Regions from separate parts of the Streptomyces spectabilis genome, predicted to be linked through region 2. Evidence: predicted binding sites of a transcription regulator. Region 2 holds the regulator's gene; each other region holds the start of a gene.
The links. The regulator HrcA, encoded in region 2, represses chaperone genes, less so after heat shock. The targets are predictions, from matches to a motif close to TTNGCACTCNGNNNNNCNGAGTGCNAA.
Positions count from the first base shown of each region.

Region 1 (3,277 bases), 2.2 Mb from region 2:
CGAGGATCCGGCGCCATGCGACTAGTACGACAAAATGGAAAGTTGGCAGGAAAGGCGAAGAAGCGGGCGCTGCTCGCCCTCGCCGCGCTCGGCGTCGGCGCGGTCGCCTCGGGCTGCGCCGCGGACACGGGCGCGGAGCGCGACCGGGGCGCGCCCGCCGCCCACGGCCAGCAGCCCCGGCTCGCCCCGCCCGCCCAGGCCCTGCGCGAGTACGCCCAGCGGCTGCGCGCGAGCCAGGCCGCGCGGGCCGCCGCGGCGAAGCGCTGGGGGCTTGCGAAGCCGCCGCTCACGGCGCCCGCGGGGCCCGCCGCCAAGCCGCTCCTCACCACGCGCAAGGGCTTCGAGGTGCGGGGGCAGGCTGAGCTGCCGCCGGTGTTCACCACGGTGCCGACCAAGGACAAGGTCGTCTTCCTGACCGTCGACGACGGCGCCGAGAAGGACCCGGCCTTCCTGCGGATGATGAGCGACCTGAAGATCCCGTACACCGCGTTCCTCAGCGACTACCTGGTCAAGGAGGACTACGGCTACTTCAAGCGGATGCGGGACCACGGCGTCGCGCTGAACAACCACACCCTCAACCACCGCTATCTGCCCGCCCTTTCGTACGAGGCGCAGCGGCGCGAGATCTGCGGCATGCAGGACGTCATCGAGCGGCGCTACGGCAAGCGCCCCGAGCTGTTCCGGCCGCCGTACGGCAACTACAACCGCGACACCCTGCGCGCCGCCAGGTCCTGCGGCGTCAAGGCGGTGCCGCTGTGGGCGTCCGAGGGCTTCGCCGACCACATGGAGTGGCGCGAATGGGACAAGGACCTGCACCCCGGCGACATCATCCTCACGCACTTCCGGGGCCGCGAGGACTGGAAGGGCACGATGCCCGACATGGTCCGCACGGTCCTGAAGACGGTCACCGACAGGGGGTACGCGGTGGCCCGCCTGGAGGACTACCTGTGAGGCGCGCCGCCGCCGCGGCGACGCTCCTGCTCCTCCTGACGGGCTGCGCCCAGTCGGTGGACCCGATCGAGAGGCTGGGGAGGAAGGCGGCCGAAAAGATGTCTCCCCGCTGCGTGCGCGGCCCCGAGCAGCCGCTGGCCGGACCCCGGGCCACGTGGCCGAACGCCGGGCGAAGCCCGGACATCCACGCCCCGCGCGCGGAACCCGACCGGACCGCGAAACGTTGCCCGAAGACACCCCCGCGCTAGCCCCCGCCGGAGGGAAACCTGCCAAGCCGGCGGCAGCCGATTGGCACTCCGCTTGACCGAGTGCTAATCGCCGTCCTAGTCTCGGGCCTGGCACTCCCACCTGGAGAGTGCCAGAAGCGACGGGCAGGTCCGGCACCCGCGACGACGGATCGACCTGGTCGCCACCTCTAGATCAGTTAACCCCGCGAGATCTCCGAAGGGGGAGGTCGGATCGTGACGACCGCCAGCTCCAAGGTTGCCATCAAGCCGCTCGAGGACCGCATTGTGGTCCAGCCGCTCGACGCCGAGCAGACCACGGCCTCTGGCCTGGTTATCCCGGACACCGCGAAGGAGAAGCCCCAGGAGGGCGCCGTCCTCGCCGTGGGCCCGGGCCGCTTCGAGAACGGCGAGCGCCTGCCGCTCGACGTGAAGGTCGGCGACGTCGTGCTCTACAGCAAGTACGGCGGCACCGAGGTGAAGTACAACGGCGACGAGTACCTGGTGCTCTCCGCCCGCGACGTGCTCGCGATCATCGAGAAGTGATCGAGCGCTAGTCACCTGCTTCACCCAGCAGATTTGTTTCGCGCTGCGCCCCTGGTCACCCCGCTGATTGCCGGGCGGCGAGGGGCGCAGTTCTTTCACCCGAGTTTTCCGAGAGGGCTGAATCGCTCCCATGGCGAAGATCCTGAAGTTCGACGAGGACGCCCGTCGCGCCCTTGAGCGCGGCGTCAACAAGCTTGCCGACACGGTCAAGGTGACGATCGGCCCCAAGGGCCGCAACGTCGTCATCGACAAGAAGTTCGGCGCCCCGACCATCACCAACGACGGCGTCACCATCGCCCGTGAGGTCGAGGTCGAGGACCCGTACGAGAACCTCGGCGCCCAGCTGGTGAAGGAGGTGGCGACCAAGACCAACGACATCGCTGGTGACGGCACCACCACCGCCACCGTGCTCGCCCAGGCCCTGGTCAAGGAAGGCCTGCGCAACGTCGCCGCCGGTGCTTCCCCGGCCGCCCTGAAGAAGGGCATCGACGCCGCCGTCAAGGCCGTCTCCGACGAGCTGCTCGCCACCGCGCGGCCGATCGACGACAAGTCCGACATCGCCGCCGTGGCCGGGCTCTCCGCCCAGGACACGCAGGTCGGCGAGCTCATCGCCGAGGCGATGGACAAGGTCGGCAAGGACGGTGTCATCACCGTCGAGGAGTCCAACACCTTCGGTCTCGAGCTGGACTTCACCGAGGGCATGGCCTTCGACAAGGGCTACCTGTCGCCGTACTTCGTGACGGACCAGGAGCGCATGGAGGCCGTCCTGGAGGACCCGTACATCCTCATCCACCAGGGCAAGATCTCCTCCATCCAGGACCTGCTTCCGCTCCTGGAGAAGGTCATCCAGGCCGGCTCCTCGAAGCCGCTCCTGATCATCGCCGAGGACGTCGAGGGCGAGGCCCTCTCGACCCTCGTCGTGAACAAGATCCGCGGCACCTTCAACGCCGTCGCGGTGAAGGCCCCCGGCTTCGGCGACCGCCGCAAGGCGATGCTCGGCGACATGGCCACCCTCACCGGCGGCACCGTCGTCGCCGAGGAGGTCGGCCTCAAGCTCGACCAGGTCGGCCTGGACGTGCTCGGCTCCGCCCGCCGCGTGACCATCACCAAGGACGACACCACGATCGTCGACGGCGGCGGCAACTCCGCCGACGTCGAGGGCCGCGTCGCCCAGATCAAGGCCGAGATCGAGTCCACCGACTCCGACTGGGACCGCGAGAAGCTCCAGGAGCGCCTCGCGAAGCTGGCCGGCGGCGTGTGCGTGATCAAGGTCGGCGCCGCCACCGAGGTGGAGCTGAAGGAGAAGAAGCACCGTCTGGAGGACGCCATCTCCGCGACCCGCGCCGCGGTCGAGGAGGGCATCGTCTCCGGTGGTGGCTCCGCGCTCGTCCACGCCGCGAAGGTCCTCGAGGGCAACCTCGACCTGGCCGGCGACGAGGCCACCGGTGTCGCGGTCGTCCGCAGCGCCGCCGTCGAGCCGCTGCGCTGGATCGCCGAGAACGCCGGCCTCGAGGGCTACGTCATCACCACCAAGGTGGCGGAGCTGGAGAAGGGCC
Region 1 is NZ_CP023690.1:5,761,681-5,764,957, forward strand. Features, by position in the region: gene CP982_RS25440 (polysaccharide deacetylase family protein) at 16-951, shown strand; gene groES (co-chaperone GroES) at 1,413-1,721, shown strand; gene groL (chaperonin GroEL) at 1,852-3,277, shown strand, end outside.
Region 1: a site for HrcA is predicted at 1,240-1,266, ahead of groES (co-chaperone GroES). Genes of this name have one in related genera too.

Region 2 (3,277 bases):
GTGAGCACCTCCACGTGCACGATCAGATCGCCGCGGCCACCGCCCCGCAGATGCGTGACGCCGCGCCCGTGCAGCGGGATCGACTGCCCCGACTGCGTGCCGGGCCGGATGTCGACCTCCTCGACGCCGTCAAGCGTCTCCAGCGGAACCTTCGTGCCGAGCGACGCCGCCGTCATCGGAATGGTGACGGTGCAGTGCAGATCGTCGCCGCGCCGCTGGAAGACGGCGTGGGGCAGCTCGTGGATCTCCACATAGAGGTCGCCCGCCGGGCCACCGCCCGGGCCGACCTCGCCCTCCCCCGCGAGCTGGATCCGCGTGCCGTTGTCGACACCGGCGGGGATCTTCACCGTGAGGGTGCGCCGCGAGCGGACCCGGCCGTCGCCCGCGCACTCGGGGCACGGCGTGGGCACCACGGTGCCGAAGCCCTGGCACTGGGGGCAGGGCCGCGAGGTCATGACCTGGCCGAGGAAGGACCGGGTGACCTGGGACACCTCGCCGCGGCCGCGGCACATGTCACAGGTCTGCGCGGAGGTGCCGGGAGCGGCGCCCTCGCCGGAGCACGTCGTACAGACGACGGCCGTGTCGACCTGGATGTCCTTCGTCGTGCCGAAGGCCGCCTCGTCGAGGTCGATCTCCAGGCGGATCATGGCGTCCTGGCCGCGGCGGGTGCGCGAGCGCGGCCCGCGCTGCGACGCCGTACCGAAGAACGCGTCCATGATGTCCGAGAAGTTGCCGAAGCCACCGGCTCCGAAACCGCCCGCGCCCCCGCCGCCCGACTGGGAGAGCGGGTCGCCGCCGAGGTCGTAGACCTGCTTCTTCTGCGGGTCCGAGAGGACCTCGTAGGCGGCGTTGATCTCTTTGAAGCGCTCTTGCGTCTTGGGATCGGGATTGACGTCCGGGTGCAGCTCGCGTGCGAGCCGCCGGAAGGCCTTCTTGATCTCGTCCTGGGACGCGTCGCGGCGCACGCCGAGTACGGCGTAGTAGTCCGTGGCCACTTACGACTCCGCCAGGATCTGTCCGACGTAACGTGCCACTGCGCGTACTGCTCCCATCGTTCCCGGATAGTCCATGCGGGTCGGTCCGACCACGCCTAGCTTGGCCACTGCCTCGCCTCCCGAACCGTAGCCGACGGAGACCACGGACGTGGAGCTGAGTCCCTCGTGGGCGTTCTCATGACCGATCTTCACGGTCATGCCCGAATCCGTAGCCTCACCAAGCAACTTGAGGAGGACGACCTGTTCCTCCAGGGCCTCGAGGACCGGCCGGATCGTGAGAGGGAAGTCATGTCCGAAGCGGGTGAGATTGGCGGTTCCGCCGATCATCATCCGCTCCTCGTTCTCCTCGACCAGGGTTTCGAGGAGGGTGGACAGGACCGTCGCCACCGTGGCCTGGTCCTCCTTGTCGAAGGACTCGGGCAGGTCCTGGACGAGCTGCGGCACGTCCGTGAACCGGCGCCCCGCGATCCGGCTGTTGAGCCGGGCCCGCAGGTCCGCGAGTGACGTTTCACCGAACGGCACCGGGCAGTCGATCAGGCGCTGCTCGACCCGCCCGGTGTCCGTGATCAGGACGAGCATGACCCGGGCCGGAGCGAGCGAGAGCAGTTCCACGTGGCGCACCGTCGACCGCGTCAGGGACGGGTACTGCACCACGGCGACCTGCCGGGTCAGCTGCGCGAGCAGCCGCACCGTACGGCCCACGACGTCGTCCAGGTCGACGGCGCCGTCGAGGAAGTGCTGGATCGCACGGCGCTCGGGGGAGGTCATCGGCTTGACGCCCGCCAGCTTGTCCACGAACAGCCGGTAGCCCTTGTCGGTGGGGATGCGACCCGCGCTGGTGTGGGGCTGGGCGATGAACCCTTCCTCCTCCAGCGCCGCCATGTCGTTACGGACCGTGGCCGGAGAGACGCCCAAGTGATGACGCTCCGTAAGCGCCTTGGAGCCGACGGGCTCCTGGGTGCCTACGTAGTCGTGGACGATGGCGCGGAGCACCTCAAGCCTGCGTTCACTGAGCATCGCGCACACCTCCAGCTGTCGTCCCTCGCCCTGAGCCCCCCGCGGCGGCCCCACCCTGGCACTCACCACGCGCGAGTGCCAACCTTCGTCGAGTCAGTGTACGGCCGGTGGGTACAGCCCCGGCAAGGGCCGACCCCTTTAGTCATGCCCACGTGTGGCCCGTGCCACCGGCCCGGCGGCGCCCCGTACCACGGCCCGGCCCACCGGCTGCCGACCGGGGACGGTGGCGCTAGCGTCACCGTATGGACGTACGCGTGACACCGGCCCCGGACTGGCGGGAGGCGGGCTGGGAGCGGCTCACCGCACGGGTGGGACGGCGGCGGCTCCCCGTGTGGGACTGCACGGTCGGCCTCGTCGTCGGCGACGAGGCCGCCCTGATGATCGAGGCCGGGTCGAGCCTGCGGGAGGGCGCGCTCCTGCGCGCCGAGGCCCAGCGGCTGCTCGGCGGCGGCCGCCGTGTGACCCATCTCGCGCTGACGCACCCGCACTTCGACCACGTGCTCGGCGCGGCGGCGTTCGCCGGGGTCGAGGTGTTCGGCACGGTCGGCGTCGACGCGGTGCTCGACCGGGACCGCGAGGGCCTGCGCACGGACGCCGTCACCCAGGGCCTGGACGCCCGCGCCGCCGCCGAGGCCACCGACCTGCTGGTCCTCCCGCGCCATCTGGTGAGCGGCGAGCGGACCCTCGACCTGGGCGGCGTCCAGGTCCTCCTCGCGAACGTCGGCCCCGGCCACACCGGCCACGACCTGGCCGTCCTGGTGCCCGGCAGCGCGCCCGGAGAGCCCGAGGTCGTCTTCTGCGGCGACCTCGTCGAGGAGTCGGGCGCACCTCAGGCGGGTCCCGACGCGGTCCCCGGGCGGTGGCCCGCCGCGCTCGACCGGCTGCTCGCCCTGGGCGGCGCGGACGCGCGGTACGTGCCCGGGCACGGGGCGGTCGTCGACGCGGCGTTCGTACGGGCGCAACGGGAGGAGCTGGTGGGGCGGTTCGGACTGCGGTGAGCTGCGCGGTTCGGGGGGCGGTGCGCGGTGCGGGCACGTCCCCGTGACGGGACGTCACCCCATGTCATAACGTCTGTCGAATGCGCAGCTACAACCCGGACCTCACCCCGCCGTGGAAGAGGTCGGCCCCCGTCCCCGAAGTCCCCGCCGATGTCGACCTGGTGGTGGAGGAGGTCCGGACCGGCTTCTGCGGTGCGGTGATCCGCTGCGAGAAGACCGCCGAGGGCCCGACGGTGACCCTTGAGGACCGCTTCGGCAAGCACCGGG
Region 2 is NZ_CP023690.1:3,549,972-3,553,248, forward strand. Features, by position in the region: gene dnaJ (molecular chaperone DnaJ) at 1-995, opposite strand, end outside; gene hrcA (heat-inducible transcriptional repressor HrcA) at 996-2,012, opposite strand; gene CP982_RS15425 (MBL fold metallo-hydrolase) at 2,255-3,010, shown strand; gene CP982_RS15430 (DUF3097 domain-containing protein) at 3,091-3,277, shown strand, end outside.

Region 3 (3,277 bases), 1.0 Mb from region 2:
GACGTCTCAGGCGACCGCGACCATCCGGCCGAGCCTGGAGGCGTTCCGCTCCGCGGGGCTTGCGGGTTAGCGCCCCGGGGCTCGCTGTCCGTTCTCCGTCTGCGGGCCGGTCGTGGCTGGCCGCGCCCACGCGGCGGAGCCGCACATTCGATACAGTCCTGCGCCCCTGAAGGGGCACCCCGATCCACCGAGGTGAAGAGTATGAGCGTCAACGTTCGCATCCCGACCATCCTTCGTACGTACACCGGGGGGAAGGCCGAGGTGAGCGCCGAGGGGGCCACCCTCGCCGAGGTAATCGCCGACCTGGAGAAGAACCACACCGGCATCGGCGCCCGCGTCCTGGACGACCAGGGCAAGCTGCGCCGCTTCGTGAACGTGTACGTCAACGACGACGACGTGCGCTTCGAGCAGGGCCTGGAGACGGCGACGCCCGACGGCGCGGGCGTCTCGATCATTCCGGCGGTCGCCGGCGGCTGATCCGCCGCGCCCGCGGAGCCGTTTCGTATACAACGGCTCTTGTTTCTACGCAGAGTTACCTCGATTGCCCCCTCCGCAAGAGAAGCGGAGGGGGCAATTCTGCATGGTTGAGCGCGGTACAGTTGGGAATACAGCTCCGCTTTTGGCGTCGAGTGGCGTCAGCCGCCCGGATGAAGTCGGCCTCGGAGCCGACAAGAAGTAGCCAAAGTGCCCTGCCTATTTGAGCCGAACGTGGCTTTTGTCTGGCCCGACTTGCCCTGAACAACGGTGAATTCTCCGGATATCGGCGATCGGTCGTGCCCAGAATTCTCGTCCGATTGACCTGTTGCAGACGGCAGTTGGGCAGATACATTCAGCCGCGGTCGACGCGTTCCGGCGCACACCCCCAACCCATGGGGGGTGAGGTCTGACCCGGGTCCGCGAAGTGCGGGTCTGCGCAAGGGCCAGTAATAGGGGAGTTAGGCATGGCTCAGGGCACCGTCAAGTGGTTCAACGCGGAGAAGGGATACGGCTTCATCGCGGTCGACGGTGGTGCGGATGTTTTCGTCCACTACAGCGCGATTCAGATGGACGGCTACCGCACCCTTGAAGAAGGTCAGCGGGTCGAGTTCGAGATCTCGCAGGGCCAGAAGGGTCCGCAGGCGGACATGGTCAAGCTCGCCGTCTGATCGGCTTGGCGCGATCGGCCACCAGCGACGCGTGGGCCCGCCTCCCGGTTCGGGAGGCGGGCCCTTCTGCGCTCCCGCCCCGCTCCGCCGGGGCCCGGCCCCCCTTGCCGGGGGCTTTCCGCTTCCGCTTGCCGTCTTCCGGGTGCCGCTTGTCGCCCATGGCGCCGGCTGTCGCCCATGGCGCCGGCGCTGCCGCGCCGGGTGTTTCCCGCCCACCCGCCCCTTTGGTCGGCGGTGCGCTGTGCGGGCAGGGAAGGGCCGCCACCCGCGCGGCGAAACCGCCTGGCCATGGGCGGGTGGGTGGGAGAGATCCGGCGCGCCAGCGCCGGCGTCGTGGGCGACGGCCCGCAGCCGGGGCACGGGCGGGCGGTAGCGGCGGCGTTGGGGGCGATGGCCTGCGGCCGGGGGCGGGCGGTGGTGGCGGCGCTGAGGGGGACGGCCCGCAGATGGGAGGCGGGCGGGCGGTGGTGGCGGCGCTGTGGGGGAGCCCGCAGTCGAGGGGCGAGCGGCAGTCGGGCTGGGGTAGCCGGACCGCGGACTGTGGGGGCGACCTTGCACTCGGAGGGGGCGAGTGCTAATCATTGGCGTTAGCACTCTACGAGTGAGAGTGACAGAACTTGGATCGGGCCGGTGAGGTCCGCAGGCCGGGTGGGGCAAGGAACCACAAGGACTGCAGGCCGTCCGTCGCGGGCACCAGTGCGGTCCGGATTTTCCACCCCTGTCCGGGAGGACCACTTCACATGGCCAAGATCATCGCGTTCGACGAGGAGGCACGGCGCGGCCTCGAGCGCGGCATGAACCAGCTCGCCGACGCCGTCAAGGTGACCCTGGGCCCCAAGGGTCGCAACGTCGTCCTCGAGAAGAAGTGGGGCGCCCCCACGATCACCAACGATGGTGTGTCCATCGCCAAGGAGATCGAGCTCGAGGACCCGTACGAGAAGATCGGCGCCGAGCTGGTCAAGGAGGTCGCGAAGAAGACGGACGACGTCGCCGGTGACGGCACGACGACCGCGACCGTCCTGGCCCAGGCGCTGGTCCGCGAGGGCCTGCGCAACGTGGCCGCGGGTGCCAACCCGATGGCCCTGAAGCGCGGCATCGAGAAGGCCGTCGAGGCCGTCTCGGGCGCCCTGCTCGACCAGGCCAAGGAGGTCGAGACCAAGGAGCAGATCGCCTCCACGGCCTCCATCTCCGCCGCCGACACCCAGATCGGCGAGCTGATCGCCGAGGCCATGGACAAGGTCGGCAAGGAAGGCGTCATCACCGTCGAGGAGTCCCAGACCTTCGGTCTGGAGCTGGAGCTCACCGAGGGTATGCGCTTCGACAAGGGCTACATCTCGGCGTACTTCGCGACCGACATGGAGCGCATGGAGGCGGCGCTCGAGGACCCGTACATCCTCATCGTCAACTCCAAGATCTCCAACGTGAAGGACCTCCTTCCGCTCCTGGAGAAGGTCATGCAGTCGGGCAAGCCGCTGCTGATCATCGCCGAGGACGTCGAGGGCGAGGCCCTGTCCACGCTGGTCGTCAACAAGATCCGTGGCACCTTCAAGTCCGTCGCCGTCAAGGCCCCGGGCTTCGGCGACCGCCGCAAGGCCATGCTCGGTGACATCGCCATCCTCACGGGCGGCACGGTCATCTCCGAGGAGGTCGGCCTCAAGCTGGAGAACGCCGGTCTCGACCTGCTCGGCCGCGCCCGCAAGGTCGTCATCACCAAGGACGAGACCACGATCGTCGACGGTGCCGGTGACTCCGAGGCCGTCCAGGGCCGCGTGAACCAGATCCGCGCCGAGATCGAGAACAGCGACTCGGACTACGACCGCGAGAAGCTCCAGGAGCGCCTGGCGAAGCTCGCGGGCGGCGTGGCCGTCATCAAGGCCGGTGCCGCGACCGAGGTCGAGCTCAAGGAGCGCAAGCACCGCATCGAGGACGCCGTTCGCAACGCGAAGGCGGCCGTCGAGGAGGGCATCGTCGCCGGTGGTGGCGTGGCCCTGCTGCAGGCCTCCTCGGTCTTCGAGAAGCTGGAGCTCGAGGGCGACGAGGCCACCGGTGCCGCCGCCGTCAAGCTGGCGCTCGAGGCCCCGCTGAAGCAGATCTCCGTGAACGCCGGCCTCGAGGGTGGCGTCATCGTGGAG
Region 3 is NZ_CP023690.1:4,589,615-4,592,891, reverse strand. Features, by position in the region: gene thrC (threonine synthase) at 1-70, shown strand, start outside; gene CP982_RS19855 (MoaD/ThiS family protein) at 202-477, shown strand; gene CP982_RS19850 (cold-shock protein) at 942-1,145, shown strand; gene groL (chaperonin GroEL) at 1,886-3,277, shown strand, end outside.
Region 3: a site for HrcA is predicted at 1,733-1,759, ahead of groL (chaperonin GroEL). Genes of this name have one in related genera too.